Regions from separate parts of the Pseudomonas sp. P9_2 genome, predicted to be linked through region 2. Evidence: predicted binding sites of a transcription regulator. Region 2 holds the regulator's gene; each other region holds the start of a gene.
What was found. The regulator FliA, encoded in region 2, starts transcription of late flagellar genes. The targets are predictions, from matches to a motif close to CTAAAGTTTNNNNNNNNNNNGCCGNTAA.

Region 1 (5,791 bases), 1.1 Mb from region 2:
CCCATCGAGTGCGATTACCGTGGTTACCATGTGGTCTCGGCGCCGCCACCCAGTTCGGGCGGCGTGGTGATCTGCCAGATCATGAACATCCTCGAAGGCTACCCGATGGCCGACCTCGGTTATCACTCGGCCCAGGGCCTGCACTACCAGATCGAAGCGATGCGCCATGCCTACGTGGACCGCAACAGCTACCTCGGCGATCCGGATTTCGTGAAGAACCCGATCGAGCATCTACTGGACAAGAACTACGCCACCAAGCTGCGCGCTGCCATCGAGCCGCAAAAGGCCGGTGATTCCCAGGCGATCAAGCCAGGGGTGTCACCCCACGAAGGCAACAACACCACTCACTATTCGATCGTCGACAAATGGGGCAACGCGGTCTCGGTGACCTACACCCTCAACGACTGGTTTGGTGCCGGGGTGATGGCGAGCAAGACCGGGGTGATCCTCAACGATGAAATGGACGACTTCACCGTCAAGGTCGGCGTGCCGAACATGTACGGGCTGGTGCAGGGCGAAGCCAACGCTATCGCTCCGGGCAAGGCGCCGCTGTCGTCGATGAGCCCGACCATCGTCACCAAGGACGGCAAGGCGGTCATGGTGGTCGGCACGCCAGGTGGCAGCCGCATCATCACCGCCACCTTGCTGACCATCCTGAATGTGATCGACTACAAGATGAATATCCAGGAAGCGGTCGACGCACCACGCTTCCATCAGCAATGGATGCCCGAGACCACTAACCTTGAGACCTTTGCGGTCAGCCCGGATACCCAGAAGATCCTCGAAAGCTGGGGCCATAAGTTTGCAGGCCCCCAAGATGCCAACCACTTGGCCGCGATCCTGGTAGGCGCGCCTTCCCTGGGTGGCAAGCCAGTGGGTAACAATCGTTTCTATGGGGCGAACGATCCGCGGCGCAACACGGGCTTGTCGTTGGGTTACTAAAGCCTGGTACGGTAAAAAATGTGGGAGCGGGCTTGCCCGCGAAAGCGGTGGGTCAGTCTATGCATTTGCTAGCTGATACATAGCATTCGCGGGCAAGCCCGCTCCCACAGGGGAAGTGTGTCAGCGCTTGAGCAACTGCTCTACTGCGGAAAATGCCGCCTGGCGACGCTGCTCCCAATCCCCGCGAATCACCACCACCGGCTGTTGATGCTCTTGCATCCACTCCAGGCTGGCCTGGAAAAACGCCCGGCGGTCGGCCAGTTCCGGCTGGCAGCGCTGGCCATCGGCGCTCCATTCCACGTCCTCGGGGGATAGCAGCAGGTGCAGGTCGTACTGCCGGGCCAGCAGTTCGTCATCAAGCCAACCGGGGTAATCGCCAAACAGGGTCTGGCTCCATAGCCTGTTGGTCAGCAGGTGGGTGTCGAGGATCAACAGCGCAGGATGCCGGGCGCGGGCGCTGTCTTCCCAGGCTAATTGGCCATGGGCGATGGCGGGGATATCCGCCAGGGTCGTGTCACGCTGATGGTGATCGATGAAATGCCGCACGTATTCACCCACCATCAACCCGCCGAAGTGCGCGTGCAGTTGCGCCGCCAACCAGCTTTTGCCGCTGGATTCGGGGCCTGCCAATACCACCACCTTCATGAGTGCAACGCCGGGTCGGCGCGCCATTCGCGCCAGCCTTGTACCGCAATCACGGTAAACAGTGCATAGAGCGCCGCAGTGAGATAGAGGCCTTTGTAGAGAAACAGGCCGACAAAAATCACGTCAACGACAATCCACAGCGCCCAGCACTGCACGCGCTTTTGCGCCATCCACATCTGCGCCACCAGGCTGAAACCGGTGAGGGCGGCGTCGAGCCAGGGTTGGGCGGCGTCGGTCCAGTGGGCCATGGCGGCGCCAAGCAACAGGCTGCCGACGGCGCCTACGGCCAGGCTGATCATGATCGCAGGCGCTCGCAGGCTGGTGACCTGACGGCCCTGTTTGACTTCGCCGGCACGGGTCCATTGCCACCAGCCATACACCTGCAACGCGGCGTAGACCACTTGCAGCAGCATGTCGGAGTAGAGCTTGACCTCGAAAAACACCCAGGTGTAGAGCAGCACCATCACCAGGCCGATGGGCCAGCACCAAGGGTTTTGTTTGACCGTCAGCCAGACAGCGATCACCCCCAGGGCGGCGGCGAACAGTTCAAGCCCGGACATGGCGGATCCTTGGGAAGTGGGAGAGGGCGGTGATTGTACCCAGAGCTCAGCGATCCTCAAAACACAGCCATACAAATGTGGGAGGGGGCTTGCCCCATGCCCTGTGTAGGAGCGAGCTTGCTCGCGAAAAACCCAGAGGCGCCGCGTTTACTCAGGAAACACGCGTTACCGTTGACGTTTTTCGCGAGCAAGCTCGCTCCTACATAGGGCTAAGCAAGCCCCTTCCCACAATTTACCCGGCGCTAGATTCGGAATTGGCGCAACAGCCCATCAAGCTGTTCACTCAAGCCCCGCAACTGCGCACTCGCCACGCTGGATTGTTCCGCCGCCAGCGCCGTGCTGTGGGACAGCCCGGCCGCCTGGGTGACGTTCTGGTTGATGTCTTCCACCACATGGGCTTGTTGCAGGGTGGCGCTGGCAATCGAAGCATTCAACCCGTTGAGGTTATGCAGTGCCTGGCCGATGGCGGTGAGGCTGGCTCCGGCCTGGCCGGCCTGTTCGATGGTCAGTTGCGAGGCGCTGTGGCTGTCGCTGATGACCTTGACCGCCGCTTCCGAGTGGCCTTGCAGGCGCTCGATCATCACCTGGATTTCGGCGGTGGACTTTTGCGTGCGCTGGGCCAGCAAGCGCACTTCATCGGCAACCACCGCAAAGCCACGGCCTTGCTCCCCGGCGCGGGCGGCTTCGATGGCGGCGTTGAGGGCGAGCAGGTTGGTCTGGTCGGCGATGGAACGGATCACTTCGAGTACGCCGCCGATCTGCGTGCTTTCGCTGGAGAGCGTGCGGATTACCTCCACAGCCTGGCTGATGGTGGAGGAGAGCTGATCGATCTGCTGCAAACTGCCGTCAATATTCACTTGGCCCTGTTGCGCCTGGGCCTGGGCATCGCGCATTTCGCTGGCCGCGTGCTCGGCATTCTTGGCCACGTCCTGCACGCCGTAAGTGACTTCGTTGATGGCGGTGGCCACCAGTTCCATCTGCTGCGATTGCTGCTGGCTGCGGTCGTGGGCCTGGCTGGCGTTGTGGCCCAGCTCCGTGGATGACTGGCCCAGCGCGTTCGCGCACGTCTGCAGTTGGCCGACCACCTGGCGCAACTTGGCGGTGAAGCCATTGAAATGGCGGGCCAGCTGGGTAAGCTCGTCGCTGCCATGGGTGTCCAGGCTGCGGGTCAGGTCGCTTTCACCGCTGGCAATATTGCCCATGGCATTCACCGCCGCCTGCAACGGCTGCACGATACTGCGGGCGATCAGCACCACCAGCACGGCCATCATCAGTGCAATGCCCAGGCCGATTGCCGAGGCTTTCCATACCTGGGTCTTGAACTCGGCCTGCACATCATCCACGTACACGCCGGAGCCGATGATCCAGCCCCAGGGTTCGAACAGCTGGATATAGGAGGTTTTCTCCACCGGTGCGTCGGCGCCCGGTTTCGGCCAGCGATAGTTGACGATGCCGGCGCCCTTGGCCTTGGCCAGAATCACGAACTCATTGAACACGGCGAAACCATCCGGGTCACGAATCGCCGAGAGGTTCTGGCCATCGAGCTTGGGGTTGGCCGCGTGCATGATCATCACGGGGGTGAGGTCGTTGATCCAGAAGTAGTCATCGTGATCGTAGCGCAGGCCACGCACCGCGCTCAGGGCTTGCTGCTGCGCGGCGTCGCGGGTCAGTACCCCGGTTTTCTCCAGGTTCTGGTAATACCCGAGTACGCCGCTGGCGGTCTGCACCACGTGCTGGGTCTGCTGGCGCTTGGCCTGGTAGAGGTCGCCGTGGATCTGGTTCAGCATCAGCAGCCCCAAGGCCAGCAGCATCAACACGGCGACTATCAGGATCAGCCAAAGGCGGCGGCTGATCGACATGCTGCGCAAACTGTTCATCGTCCTGTCACTCCATGCTCTTTATAATTGTGGTGCTGCTTCGAGATTTCCGGCGTGTCTGATAGGCTTTCGGCCCGGAATCGAAAAACCTGAGTACTGCCTGATTTTTCACGGAATTTTTGCAGACCGGCGTTGAGAATCAACCGCGGGCGCTTGAGTGCGCTCGTCGTCAGTGAACTTTAAAAAAACTTAAGAGGCATGCCATGCGCATGACCTTTGGAGAGAGCATGGATTTTTGGACCGCCATACAGGCATTGATTCTCGGCATCGTCGAGGGGCTGACGGAGTTCCTGCCGATCTCCAGCACCGGGCACCAGATCATCGTCGCCGACCTGATCAATTTCGGCGGCGAGCGTTTCGAAGCTTTCAATATCATCATCCAGCTGGGCGCGATTCTCGCGGTGGTCTGGGAGTTTCGCCGCAAGATCCTCGATGTGGTCATCGGCCTGCCGACCCAGCCCAAGGCCCGGCGTTTCACCGTCAACCTGATCATCGCCGTATTGCCGGCGGTGGTACTCGGGGTGATTTTTGCCGACCTGATCAAGCATTACCTGTTCAACCCGATCACCGTCGCCAGTGCCCTGGTGGTCGGTGGGGTGATCATGTTGTGGGCCGAACAGCGCCAACATGCGGTGCGTGCTGAAACGGTGGATGACATTACCTGGAGAGACGCCCTCAAGGTCGGCCTGGCCCAGTGCCTGGCAATGATCCCGGGCACTTCGCGCTCCGGTGCGACGATCATCGGCGGCCTGTTGTTCGGCCTGTCGCGCAAGACGGCCACCGAGTTTTCGTTCTTCCTGGCCATGCCGACCATGGTCGGGGCAGCGGTGTACTCGGGCTACAAGTACCGCGATCTGTTCCAGCCGGCGGACTTCCCGGTATTCGCCATTGGTTTTGTCACCTCGTTCATCTTCGCCATGATCGCGGTCAAGGGCTTGCTCAAGTTCATCGCCAGCCACAGCTACGCAGTCTTTGCCTGGTACCGGATTGCGTTCGGCCTGGTCATCCTGGCGACCTGGCAATTCGGCTGGATCGACTGGACGGCCGTCAAGCCATGAGCATCCAGCATCCACGCCTGAAGGCGCTGATCTTTGTGTTGTTATGCGCCGCGCCACTGCTGGGTTCGGCGCTGCTATGGTATCGCGGCGAGACGGTGATCCCGCTGGCGGCGTATGGCGTGGTCAGCGTGGTGGCGTTCTTCCTGTACTGGAGCGACAAGCGCAAGGCGCAGACCGAGGGCAGGCGCACCCCGGAAAACATTCTGCACGCTGTCGAGCTGGCCGGCGGTTGGCCGGGTGCGCTGATTGCCCAGCAGGTGTTCCGACACAAGACGCGCAAGGTGTCTTACCAGGTGCTGTTCTGGGTGATCGTGCTGCTGCATCAGGTGTTTTGGCTGGACCAGCTGTTCCTGGGCGGTACGCTGCTTTCAATCCTCTAGCAACAAACCGACCTGCGTGCGCTTGGGCAGCTTGCTGACCACCAGTTGGTGGGAGCGCTGCAACAAACCACGCAGCTCGTCGGCGCCCAGCGGGTAGGGCGTATTCATGATAATCCACTGCGCCCGCGCCAGATACGGTGCGGGGTGGATGCCGGGGCGGTCGACGTGGCCCAGGAACAGTTCCTTGTCGACCTTGAACGCCAGCGAGTCGCCGCGCAGGTTCTGCAAGGCGAACATCTTGTTGCCGGCAATCGAGAACACGCGCACGCCGCCCCACTTATAATCTTCCCGCGCACCGGGCAGGGTCAGGCAGAACGCGGCCACTTGTG
Region 2 (5,791 bases):
ACGCCGCTGCCGGTAAGGTGATCCAGGCCTTCGGTGAGGTGGTGATCGGCGGTAACTACGTGGTCGGTATCGTGGTGTTCGCGATCCTGATGATCATCAACTTCGTGGTGGTGACCAAGGGCGCCGGGCGGATTTCCGAGGTGAGTGCGCGGTTTACTCTCGACGCCATGCCCGGCAAGCAGATGGCCATCGACGCCGACCTCAATGCTGGCCTGATTGACCAGAACCAGGCCAAGTCGCGCCGTGCGGAAGTCGCCCAGGAAGCCGAGTTCTACGGCTCCATGGACGGCGCCAGTAAATTTGTGCGCGGCGACGCCATCGCCGGCCTGTTGATTCTGTTTATCAACCTGATTGGCGGCATGGCGGTCGGTATCTTCCAGCACGGCATGACCTTCGGCGATGCCGGCAAGGTGTACGCCTTGCTGACCATCGGTGACGGTTTAGTGGCGCAATTGCCATCACTGTTGTTATCCACAGCGGCGGCCATCATGGTCACCCGTGCTTCGGGCTCCGAAGACATGGGCAAGCAGATCAGCCGCCAGATGTTCGCCTCGCCCAAGGCCCTGGCCGTGGCGGCGGGCATCATGGCGATCATGGGTATCGTGCCGGGCATGCCGCACTTCTCGTTCCTGAGCATGGCGGCCCTGGCAGGTGGCGCGGCCTACCTGTTCTGGAAAAAGCAGAACGCGGTCAAGGTCCAGGCCGAGCAAGAGATTGCCCGCCAGCAGGATCTGCTGCCATCCCCGGCCCGCGCCCAAGAAACCAAGGAGCTGGGCTGGGACGATGTGACCCCGATCGACATGATCGGCCTGGAAGTCGGCTACCGCCTGATCCCGCTGGTGGACCGCAACCAGGGTGGGCAATTGCTGGCGCGGATCAAGGGCGTGCGCAAGAAGCTGTCCCAGGACCTGGGCTTTTTGATGCCCACCGTGCATATCCGCGACAACCTCGACCTGGCCCCCAGTGCCTACCGCCTGACCCTGATGGGCGTGATCCTGGCCGAAGCCGAGATCTACCCGGACCGCGAGCTGGCGATCAACCCCGGGCAGGTGTTCGGCACGCTCAACGGCATTACCGCCAAAGATCCGGCTTTTGGCCTGGAAGCGGTGTGGATCGAAGTCAGCCAGCGCAGCCAGGCGCAATCGCTGGGTTACACCGTGGTGGATGCCAGCACCGTGGTTGCCACGCACCTCAACCAGATTCTCTACAAGCACTCCCACGAGCTGATCGGTCACGAGGAAGTCCAGCAATTGATGGGCTTGCTGGCCAAATCCTCACCGAAACTGGCCGAAGAGCTGGTGCCGGGTGTCCTGACACTGTCGCAGTTGCTCAAGGTGCTGCAAGCGCTGTTGGCCGAGCAGGTGCCGGTACGTGACATTCGCAGCATTGCCGAGGCCATCGCCAACAATGCCGCCAAGAGTCAAGATACTGCCGCTCTGGTGGCGGCGGTGCGCGTCGGATTGTCCCGTGCAATCGTGCAAAGCATTGTAGGCATTGAGTCCGAGCTGCCTGTGATCACCCTGGAACCCAGGTTGGAACAAATATTGCTCAATAGTATTCAGAAGGCAGGGCAAGGCCAGGAAGAGGGCGTTTTGCTGGAGCCGAGCATGGCTGAAAAGCTGCAGCGTTCGTTGATCGACGCCGCACAGCGCCAGGAAATGCAAGGCAACCCGGTGATCCTGCTGGTGGCCGGCCCGGTTCGGGCGATGTTGTCGCGGTTTGGACGCCTGGCTGTACCGAATTTGCACGTGTTGGCTTACCAGGAAATTCCTGACAATAAGCAAGTGACTATCGTCGCGACAGTTGGGCCCAATGGCTGAGGTAGTGGGTTATGCAAGTTAAGCGTTTTTTCGCCGCCGATATGCGTCAGGCCATGAAACTGGTCCGTGATGAGCTGGGCGCCGATGCCGCGATTATCGGTAACCGTCGGATTGCCGGCGGTGTCGAGCTGACGGCTGCCCTGGATTACACCCCCCAGGCGCTGGCCCCGCGCGTGCCGAACATGGAACTCGAAGACGAGCTGCGCAAGACCGCCTCGCGCATTGTGTCGGCCCAGGCTGAACTGAGTATGCGTGGCGACAGCGATGCCAGCACCAATCGCCAATTGTTCGCCGGCCTGCCGTTGACCGCCGCCGAGCCGCTGGTAGAGCCGACATTTGTCGAACCGCCGCGTCCAGCCGCGCCCGCCCCGGCTGCTGCTGTCGACCAGCGTGTGTTCGATTCGATGCGCTTTGAACTCAATGGCCTGCGTGAACTGCTGGAAGTGCAGCTGGGCTCGTTGGCCTGGACGCAACTGCAAGGCAGCAAGCCCCAGCAAGCCAACCTGTGGCGCCGCCTGCAACGCATCGGCTTGTCCGGCCCTTTGTCCCGCGACCTGCTGGCCTTGACCGCCGAAGTCGAAGAGCCGCGTCAGGCCTGGCGCATGTTGCTGGCGCACTTGGCGCGCATGATCGCCACCCCGGAAATCGAACCCCTGGAAGAGGGCGGTGTGATTGCCATGGTCGGCCCCGCCGGCATGGGCAAGACCACCACCCTGGCCAAGCTGGCCGCACGCTACGTACTCAAGTACGGCGCACAGAATATCGCCCTGGTGAGCATGGACAGCTACCGCATCGGCGCCCAGGAGCAGCTCAAGACCCTGGGCCGCATCCTCAATGTGCCGGTGACGCACGTCGACCCGGGCCAGTCCCTGGCCAATGCCCTCGACCCGCTGCTGCGCAAGCGCGTGGTGCTGATCGATACCGCCGGCCTGCAAGCCAGCGACCCGGCCCTGCGTATGCAGCTCGAAAGCCTGGCCGGGCGTGGCATCAAGTCGAAAAATTACCTGGTGCTTGCAACCACCAGCCAGAAACAGGTTCTTACCGCCGCGTACCATAGTTACAAACGCTGCGGTCTGGCCGGCTGCATCCTCACCAAGCTCGACGAAACCGCGAGCCTGGGCGAAGTGTTGAGCCTGGCCATCAGTCATGAATTACCGGTCGCCTACCTGACCGACGGGCCGCGGATCCCGGATGATCTGCATCTGCCGCGCCGTCATCAGTTGGTCAGCCGTGCCGTCAGTGTGCAAATGCAAGAAGAGCCTAGCGAGGAAGCGATGGCCGATATGTTCGCCGACCTTTACCACCACCCGGCAAAACGGGTCGGTTGAGGCAGGATGAACACCGTGAAATGTACCTACATCGATGGTCTGCAAGCGTTTCAAGCGGCCAAGCCATGTAGCCTGCGTCTAAGCAAGACAAGGTAAAGAAATAAAATGGGCAGCATGCATCCCGTACAGGTGATCGCGGTGACCGGCGGCAAAGGTGGCGTCGGCAAAACTAACGTGTCAGTGAATTTGTCCCTGGCCCTGGCAGAGCTTGGCCGTCGCGTCATGCTGCTGGATGCTGATTTGGGCTTGGCGAACGTGGACGTTCTGCTGGGGCTGACACCCAAACATACCCTTGCCGATGTGATCGAGGGCCGCTGTGAGCTGCGCGATGTGCTGCTCCAGGGGCCCGGTGGCATTCGTATCGTGCCGGCTGCCTCGGGCACCCAGAGCATGGTGCACCTGAGCCCCGCGCAACATGCCGGGCTGATCCAGGCCTTCAGTGATATCGGCGACAACCTCGACGTGCTGGTGATCGACACCGCCGCCGGGATCGGCGAATCGGTGGTCAGCTTTGTGCGCGCCGCGCAGGAGGTGCTGCTGGTGGTGTGCGACGAACCTACTTCCATCACCGACGCCTACGCGCTGATCAAACTGCTTAACCGTGACTACGGCATGAACCGCTTTCGCGTGCTGGCCAACATGGCCCAGAGCCCGCAGGAAGGGCGCAACCTGTTCGCCAAGTTGACCAAGGTCACGGATCGCTTCCTCGATGTGGCTTTACAATACGTCGGCGCAGTTCCCTATGACGAGTGTGTGCGCAAGGCCGTGCAAAAGCAGCGTGCGGTCTACGAAGCGTTCCCTCGTTCGAAGTGCGCACTGGCGTTCAAGGCCATTGCCCAGAAGGTCGATACCTGGCCGTTGCCCGCCAATCCGCGGGGGCATCTGGAGTTTTTCGTCGAGCGTTTGGTGCATCAGACGAGTGCGGGACCGGTGCTATGACATCCAGCGGCTACAACCTTTACAAAAAGTCGGCACGTGACAGCCAGGGCGAATTGATCGAGCGCTATGCGCCTCTGGTCAAGCGCATTGCCTATCACCTGTTGGCGCGCCTGCCGGCGAGCGTGCAGGTCGAAGACTTGATCCAGGCCGGTATGATCGGCCTGCTTGAAGTGTCGACCAAATACGACGCGAGCAAGGGTGCCAGTTTCGAGACGTATGCGGGTATCCGTATCCGTGGCGCAATGCTCGACGAGGTGCGTAAAGGCGATTGGGCGCCGCGTTCGGTACACCGCAATACCCGCATGGTCAGTGATGCAATTCGTGCAATTGAAGCAAAAACCGGTCGTGACGCTAAAGATCATGAAGTTGCGGCCGAACTCCAATTGAGTCTCGACGATTACTACGGGATTTTGAACGATACCTTGGGCAGCCGCCTGTTCAGTTTCGACGACCTTTTACAGGACGGCGAACACGAAGGGCTGCACGAGGACGGCGCGAGTGCACATCTTGAACCGTCGCGCGATCTGGAGGACGAACGTTTCCAGAAAGCGTTGGCGGACGCGATTGCCAACTTGCCCGAGCGTGAGCGCCTGGTGCTGGCGCTGTACTACGACGAAGAGCTGAACCTCAAGGAAATCGGTGAGGTCCTGGGGGTCAGCGAGTCGCGTGTCAGCCAGTTGCATAGCCAGTGCGCCGCCCGCTTGCGGGGGCGATTGGGAGAGTGGCGCGCGCGCTGACAGGCAGTGTGGGGACACTGCAGACGCTACCGCGAAACCGCAGGGTTTTGCGGGTGAGTACCGTGGTGCCCTGGGCAGTCCTTTTTGTGTAACGCCTGTTGATTGAAATGGCGCGTCCAGGTGCTGGGCGCGTTTAAGACTGCTTGGAGGTCGAATTGGACAAGAACATGAAAATCCTCATCGTTGATGACTTCTCAACGATGCGGCGGATCATTAAAAACCTGTTGCGTGACCTTGGGTTCACCAACACGGTCGAGGCGGATGACGGCATTACGGCGATTCCGATCCTCAACAGCGGCAGCATCGACTTTCTGGTAACTGACTGGAACATGCCGGGCATGACCGGTATCGACCTGCTGCGCCACGTGCGCGCCGATGAAAAGCTGCGCAGCCTGCCTGTGCTGATGGTGACCGCCGAAGCCAAGCGTGAACAGATCATCGAAGCCGCCCAAGCCGGGGTCAACGGTTACGTGGTCAAGCCATTCACAGCGCTGGCCTTGAAAGAGAAGATTGAAAAAATCTTCGAACGCATCGGTCATTGATGTCGCCACGGGGGAGCTATGGAGCATAACGAAACGTCACAGGGCGACTTTGAGTCGACCCTGAAAAAACATGCTCACCAGTTGGTCGACAGCCTGGAAAAAGGCCAGTTCGCCGATGCGGTGCAGTTGATCCATGAGCTTAACCAGACCCGTGACCGCGGCCTGTACCAGGAAGTGGGCAAGCTCACACGCGAGCTGCACAGTGCGATCGTCAATTTCCAGATTGACCCGCGCATGCCCCAGGCCGAAGAAATTTCACAGATCACCGACGCCACTGAGCGCCTGTCGTATGTGGTCAGGCTGACCGAGGCCGCTGCCAACCGCACCATGGACCTGGTGGAAAACGCCACGCCTCTGGTCAACGGCATGGCCAGCGAAGCCCAGGCCCTGAGCGTTGACTGGGGCCGCTTCATGCGCCGTGAAGT
Region 3 (5,791 bases), 330 kb from region 2:
TAAAGAGTAACGGAGGAGTACGAAGGTGCGCTCAGACCGGTCGGAAATCGGTCGTAGAGTATAAAGGCAAAAGCGCGCTTGACTGCGAGACAGACACGTCGAGCAGGTACGAAAGTAGGTCTTAGTGATCCGGTGGTTCTGTATGGAAGGGCCATCGCTCAACGGATAAAAGGTACTCCGGGGATAACAGGCTGATACCGCCCAAGAGTTCATATCGACGGCGGTGTTTGGCACCTCGATGTCGGCTCATCACATCCTGGGGCTGAAGCCGGTCCCAAGGGTATGGCTGTTCGCCATTTAAAGTGGTACGCGAGCTGGGTTTAGAACGTCGTGAGACAGTTCGGTCCCTATCTGCCGTGGACGTTTGAGATTTGAGAGGGGCTGCTCCTAGTACGAGAGGACCGGAGTGGACGAACCTCTGGTGTTCCGGTTGTCACGCCAGTGGCATTGCCGGGTAGCTATGTTCGGAATAGATAACCGCTGAAAGCATCTAAGCGGGAAACTAGCCTCAAGATGAGATCTCACTGGAACCTTGAGTTCCCTGAAGGGCCGTCGAAGACTACGACGTTGATAGGTTGGGTGTGTAAGCGCTGTGAGGCGTTGAGCTAACCAATACTAATTGCCCGTGAGGCTTGACCATATAACACCCAAGCAATTTGACTACTCTAACGAGCATCAGATTGCGGTGTGTGAAGACGCAATGAACCGAAAGTTCGACGCTCACAAAACACCGAAAGCTGTCACATACCCAATTTGCTGAAGCGAGGCCAACTGGTCACGACTCAGTACCCGAATTTCTTGACGACCATAGAGCATTGGAACCACCTGATCCCATCCCGAACTCAGCAGTGAAACGATGCATCGCCGATGGTAGTGTGGGGTTTCCCCATGTGAGAGTAGGTCATCGTCAAGATTAAATTCCGAAACCCCTGTTTGCTAACGCAAACAGGGGTTTTGTTTTGGGCGGTTGAAAAGTACCGAGCTATTCAATACCCACAGCTTTTTGCAAAGCCTCAAAGATCAGTCGAACCTTGCAGCGCTTCAGGGTTCACAGCAGGGGCGTCATGTATTTATCTCTACCGTTGTGTACCTACAGACACAGGTGCAACGTCTGAGCTCTTATGCAAAATAATCCCCGGAAACAGGCCGCACCGCCTGTCCGGACCCGACCACCCGGACTATCATGCCGATAGCCCAATCCCTTACCGCAAGGAGCCGCTCGGAACGCCGATGCGCCAGATCTGGAAATCTTTTCGAGCCCTTTATTTCGCCTCTTTGATGATGCTGATTGGCTCCGGCCTGCTCAGTACTTACCTGGCCTTGCGCCTGGCGGCAGACAATGTCGACAGTTTGTGGGTCGGTGCGCTGATGGCCGCCAACTATTTTGGCTTGGTACTGGGCGGCAAGATCGGGCATCGCCTGATAGCCCGCGTTGGACATATTCGTGCCTACGCGACTTGCGCCGGAATCGTCGGCGCGGCAGTGCTGGGTCATGGCTTGATTGATTGGCTACCTGCCTGGATCGTGCTGCGGATAATCGTCGGCCTGGGGATGATGTGCCAGTACATGGTTATCGAAAGCTGGCTCAATGAACAGGCGGATGCCAAGCAGCGTGGCGTAGTGTTCAGCGGCTACATGATCGCGTCCTACCTCGGGTTGGTACTGGGGCAGTTGATCCTGGTCATGCATCCTCACCTTGGGCTTGAACTGCTGATGTTGGTCGCGTTGTGTTTTGCGTTGTGCCTGGTGCCTGTGGCCATGACCCGACGCATTCACCCCGCGCCCCTGCACCCGGCCCCGATGGAGCCCCGTTTTTTTATAAAGCGTGTGCCACAGTCTCTCAGTACGGTGCTGGGCGCGGGCTTGATCGTTGGGTCGTTCTACGGTTTGGCGCCGCTCTACGCGTCTCAGCAGGGGCTGACGACTGAGCAAGTCGGCTTGTTCATGGGTAGCTGCATTTTTGCCGGCTTGGTCGTTCAGTGGCCGCTGGGATGGCTATCGGACCGCTATGACCGCGCGCTGTTGATTCGCTGCTTTGCGTTGTGCCTGGCCGTAACAGCGTTGCCGCTGGCGATCATGACTCAAGTACCGCTGGAAGTGCTGTTTGTGGCAGGCTTCTTCTGTTCGCTGGTGCAGTTCTGCCTTTACCCATTGGCAGTGGCTTTTTCCAACGATCATGTAGAAGGTGATCGTCGGGTTTCGCTGACGGCCATGTTGTTGGTGACCTACGGCATAGGCGCCAGTATCGGCCCACTGTTGGCGGGTGTCGTGATGAAGTTGTTCGGCAGCCAGATGCTCTACGCGTTTTTCAGTTTGTGTGCGTTGATCCTGGTATGGCGCATCCGTCCCAAAGCAGTGACCAACCTGCACCAGGTCGACGACGCCCCGCTGCATCACGTAGCGATGCCTGACAGCATGTCCAGTTCACCGCTGGTAGCAGCGCTCGACCCACGGGTGGATGAGCAAGTGGTGCAGGAGCAGATGCAGGTCACTGTCCCTGACCCGGAACCCGAGCCAGACCCGGTAACTGATGAGCCAGCCAATGAAGAGCCGCAGGAGCCGGTAGACCCGGATGAACATCCCCATGACTTGAGCAGGGCACGCCCCTGAATGAAAACGGGCAGTTCCTATCAGGAACTGCCCGTTTTTTATTTCAGCGTCTAAACCTTAAAGATCATCGTCCTTGTCGAAGCGCCGAGCCTCGCGCTGCAGCTGGTAGACAAAACGCTCCACCTGGCGCTGCACCAAACCACTCATGTTGTGAAAACGCACGCCAGCAAAGGTCGTGTTGATCTTGTCTTCGAAGTGCAGGTAGCGCAGTTCGACGGAGGTGGTCATGCTGCCAAAGGGCAGGGCGGCGATAAAGCGGTCATAGACCTGGCCCAACTGAAGGCGCTCGGAGATATCGCCTTCAAAGCGCAATTTGCAGCCAGTGGCGGAAATGTCCAGAAGTTTGCCGCTGATCGGTGCCTTGAGCTTCTCGCCGCCCAGTTCGATATTCACCAATTGCGCAAGTTTCAGTGCGGCGCGAAATGCATTGCGCCGCTGATGATAAACCACCTCGTCAGGCATGCTGCCGCTATAGATACGGTGGCCGTCTTTTTCGCTGATGTTCAGCGTGCCATTGCTTTCCCAGGCAACCCGTACACCTTCATGGAAGCCTTCGATACGAAAGGGTTCGCCGTTCTCGAGGTAGCGCTCACCGTCTCGGGGGATCATTTCATCCAGGGCCAGCGTTTTGCTGTCCCGATCAATATCCACCAAATAGCTCTGAAAGCGCTGGCTGCGTTCGTGGAAAGTGATGATCAGCGGATCATGGCTTTCTTGCAGCATCCGTAATGTGCTGGCGACTTCCAGAGGCGTAGTGAGCACCTTCGGTGGCTGCGGTGCATCTTCCGCATTAGGGGCGTTGAACACGGTTCTTCCATCTCCAGACAAAGTACGACTACACGCAAGAACCGGCATTTTGCCAGTATGTAGCGCTCCTTGGATAGGTCGCGCTGTAAACCGGTGTCAGGCTTGGCTGCGGGTACTTGGCTTGACCAGGCGAGAGGTGGAGCCTTGGGCGTTGTACAGGGCCGGAGGCTCACCACCGTGCAGTATGCGCAACTGATTGGCGGTCGTGGCTTGCTGAAGCTGGATTGATTGGCCGTTGAGCAGGTTGGCTTCCTGGCACTGGGCAAGCAATTGATTGAGTTCTTTGCTTTGCGCCAGTAATTGATCACCGACCGAGGAGTGGCTAGCCAGTTGTGCCAGGCCTTCGTGATCGGCAGGCAGGCCCAGGCTGATGAGTATCTGGCTGCGCTTCTTGCCGTGTTGTTCGAGCAACACAATCAGCGACTGCTTGCGCGCCAGGATTTCTTCGAGCAAGGGCATGTCCCGGCCGTACAGGGCCAGGGATTCTTCCTTGAGCAGCTCAAGCAACTGGTGCGTTGGCGCCAGATCATCAATGATCAGTTGAAGCAGATGTTCGTCGGGGTGCATGGCTGGCCTTGGGTTTTAAGCGTCCAAAAGCCCTGCGCAGGCTTTTGCCTAGCGCTCGGCTTCGAAGTTAAGCAGCTTATTGGCTACACGGCTGCTGTCGACTTTATAGCTGCCGTCGGCGATGGCCTGTTTCAACTCAGCCACGCGAGCTTTATTGACAACCGGCTGATCACGCAGCGAGTCAGTGACCTTCTGCAACTGTTGAGCCTCATTGCTCAGGTGTACCGATTCCCCGCTCTGGCTGGCGCTGGCCTGCTCTGCCTTGGCGGGCAAGGGCTGGGACTTGGCTTCTACGCTGTCCTTGACACCGTTGGTGCGCGTATTGCCCGGCAAAGCCTGGGTGTTATTCAAACGACTGAAATCAATGACCATGGTGAAAAAACCTCTGGGTATTTGGACGCTTGCCATGTTTTCGGCCATACCCGGGCAAACTTTAGGCTCGATTGACAATAAACCTGTACCGCTCGACATCCAACACACAGTGTAGGAAAAGCCGGCCTGTGATTCCAGTGATCTATAAAGCGACCTCGACCTGACCAGGCGCCGTGACCCGCGCCTTGATCACGCGATTGGAGTTGAGATTCTTGACGCGAATCTGCTCGCTCATGCCGCCATTGGACAGTGCCTCCCCTGGCATCCTTACGTTCAGCCCGCCACTGCTGGCCGAAATCACCACCTGGTCACCCTTGCGAATCACTTCAGCCTGTTCCAGGTGAACCAGTGTGATGACCTGATCGGTGACCATTGGTCGGGTGAGTCTCTGCCCGATAGCCTGATCCACTGAGGTCAGGTAGCCCTGGTTGATCAGGCTGATATCGCGCTCGCGCAGGGCCACATCCTCGTAGCCGATGATGCCGGTGCGTTTCAACGGCCGCGCGACCACTACCACATCGCGGAACAGCTTGACCTGAGCCGGCACGAATACCGTCCAGGGCGAGGCGCCTTCACAGCGAACTTTTACCGTTACGCGTCCGATGGGCTGGGCAGGGCTTTCCAGCGTGGCTGTCAATTCCTTGTCGCACATCGGCATGCGCAAGCGCGGGTCCAACTGGCTGACCTGAATTTCATAACGTCCCGGCGTCTGCGTGGTCGCCAGATAATCTTCTACAGTGAATTCAAGAAAACCTTGGGTGACGCCGATAAGGAGATCAGGCAGGGTGACATTGTCGGCGCGTGCGGTAGCGCCAATGCTCAAGGCAAGCAGCGCCATCACGGCGCAGAACAGCCTGCGGTGGCTAGGGCGTCGGGAAACTGTCGTTTTAATATCCATATTTAATAAATAGCAAAGCTCGTGCCGTTTAGTGTTGGGTGCGCGTCGTACCCCCAGGATTTAGGAGTCAGGGCATGGCAGGTGTAATGGATTCAGTAAACCAGCGCACACAGCTGGTAGGGCAGAATCGCCTGGAGTTGTTGCTTTTTCGCCTGGATGGCAAACAGTTGTATGGCATCAACGTATTCAAAGTGCGGGAAGTGCTGCAATGCCCAAAGCTGACGATCATGCCCAAGTCCAGCCCAGTGGTGTGTGGTGTAGCCAACATCCGTGGCGCAACTATTCCCATTCTTGACCTGGCGATGGCCACGGGCTCGGCGGGTTTGCAAGACCGCCAGAACCCCTTTGTGATCATCACCGAGTACAACACCAAGACCCAGGGTTTCCTGGTGCGCTCGGTGGAGCGTATCGTCAATATGAACTGGGAAGAGATCCATCCGCCGCCCAAGGGCACCGGGCGCGATCACTACCTGACGGCGGTGACACGGGTCGATAACCAGTTGGTCGAAATCATCGACGTGGAAAAAATCCTCGCCG

Region 1: the regulator FliA is predicted to act here: its motif matches at 4,091-4,118, upstream of QMK52_RS20450 (methyl-accepting chemotaxis protein).
Region 3: the regulator FliA is predicted to act here: its motif matches at 4,394-4,421, upstream of flgM (flagellar biosynthesis anti-sigma factor FlgM).

Annotation. Positions count from the first base shown of each region.
Region 1 covers NZ_CP125376.1:4,583,443-4,589,233, forward strand. The annotation lists gene ggt (gamma-glutamyltransferase) at 1-942, shown strand, start outside; gene QMK52_RS20440 (AAA family ATPase) at 1,063-1,587, opposite strand; gene pnuC (nicotinamide riboside transporter PnuC) at 1,584-2,147, opposite strand; gene QMK52_RS20450 (methyl-accepting chemotaxis protein) at 2,390-4,024, opposite strand; gene QMK52_RS20455 (undecaprenyl-diphosphate phosphatase) at 4,252-5,082, shown strand; gene QMK52_RS20460 (DUF1294 domain-containing protein) at 5,079-5,462, shown strand; gene QMK52_RS20465 (MmcQ/YjbR family DNA-binding protein) at 5,451-5,791, opposite strand, start outside.
Region 2 covers NZ_CP125376.1:3,490,070-3,495,860, forward strand. The annotation lists gene flhA (flagellar biosynthesis protein FlhA) at 1-1,820, shown strand, start outside; gene flhF (flagellar biosynthesis protein FlhF) at 1,832-3,148, shown strand; gene fleN (flagellar synthesis regulator FleN) at 3,254-4,087, shown strand; gene fliA (RNA polymerase sigma factor FliA) at 4,084-4,824, shown strand; gene QMK52_RS15700 (chemotaxis response regulator CheY) at 4,992-5,366, shown strand; gene QMK52_RS15705 (protein phosphatase CheZ) at 5,385-5,791, shown strand, end outside.
Region 3 covers NZ_CP125376.1:3,164,264-3,170,054, forward strand. The annotation lists rRNA gene QMK52_RS14130 (23S ribosomal RNA) at 1-640, shown strand, start outside; rRNA gene rrf (5S ribosomal RNA) at 798-913, shown strand; gene QMK52_RS14140 (MFS transporter) at 1,231-2,610, shown strand; gene QMK52_RS14145 (flagellar brake protein) at 2,668-3,417, opposite strand; gene QMK52_RS14150 (flagellar protein FlgN) at 3,514-3,984, opposite strand; gene flgM (flagellar biosynthesis anti-sigma factor FlgM) at 4,033-4,356, opposite strand; gene flgA (flagellar basal body P-ring formation chaperone FlgA) at 4,499-5,254, opposite strand; gene QMK52_RS14165 (chemotaxis protein CheV) at 5,329-5,791, shown strand, end outside.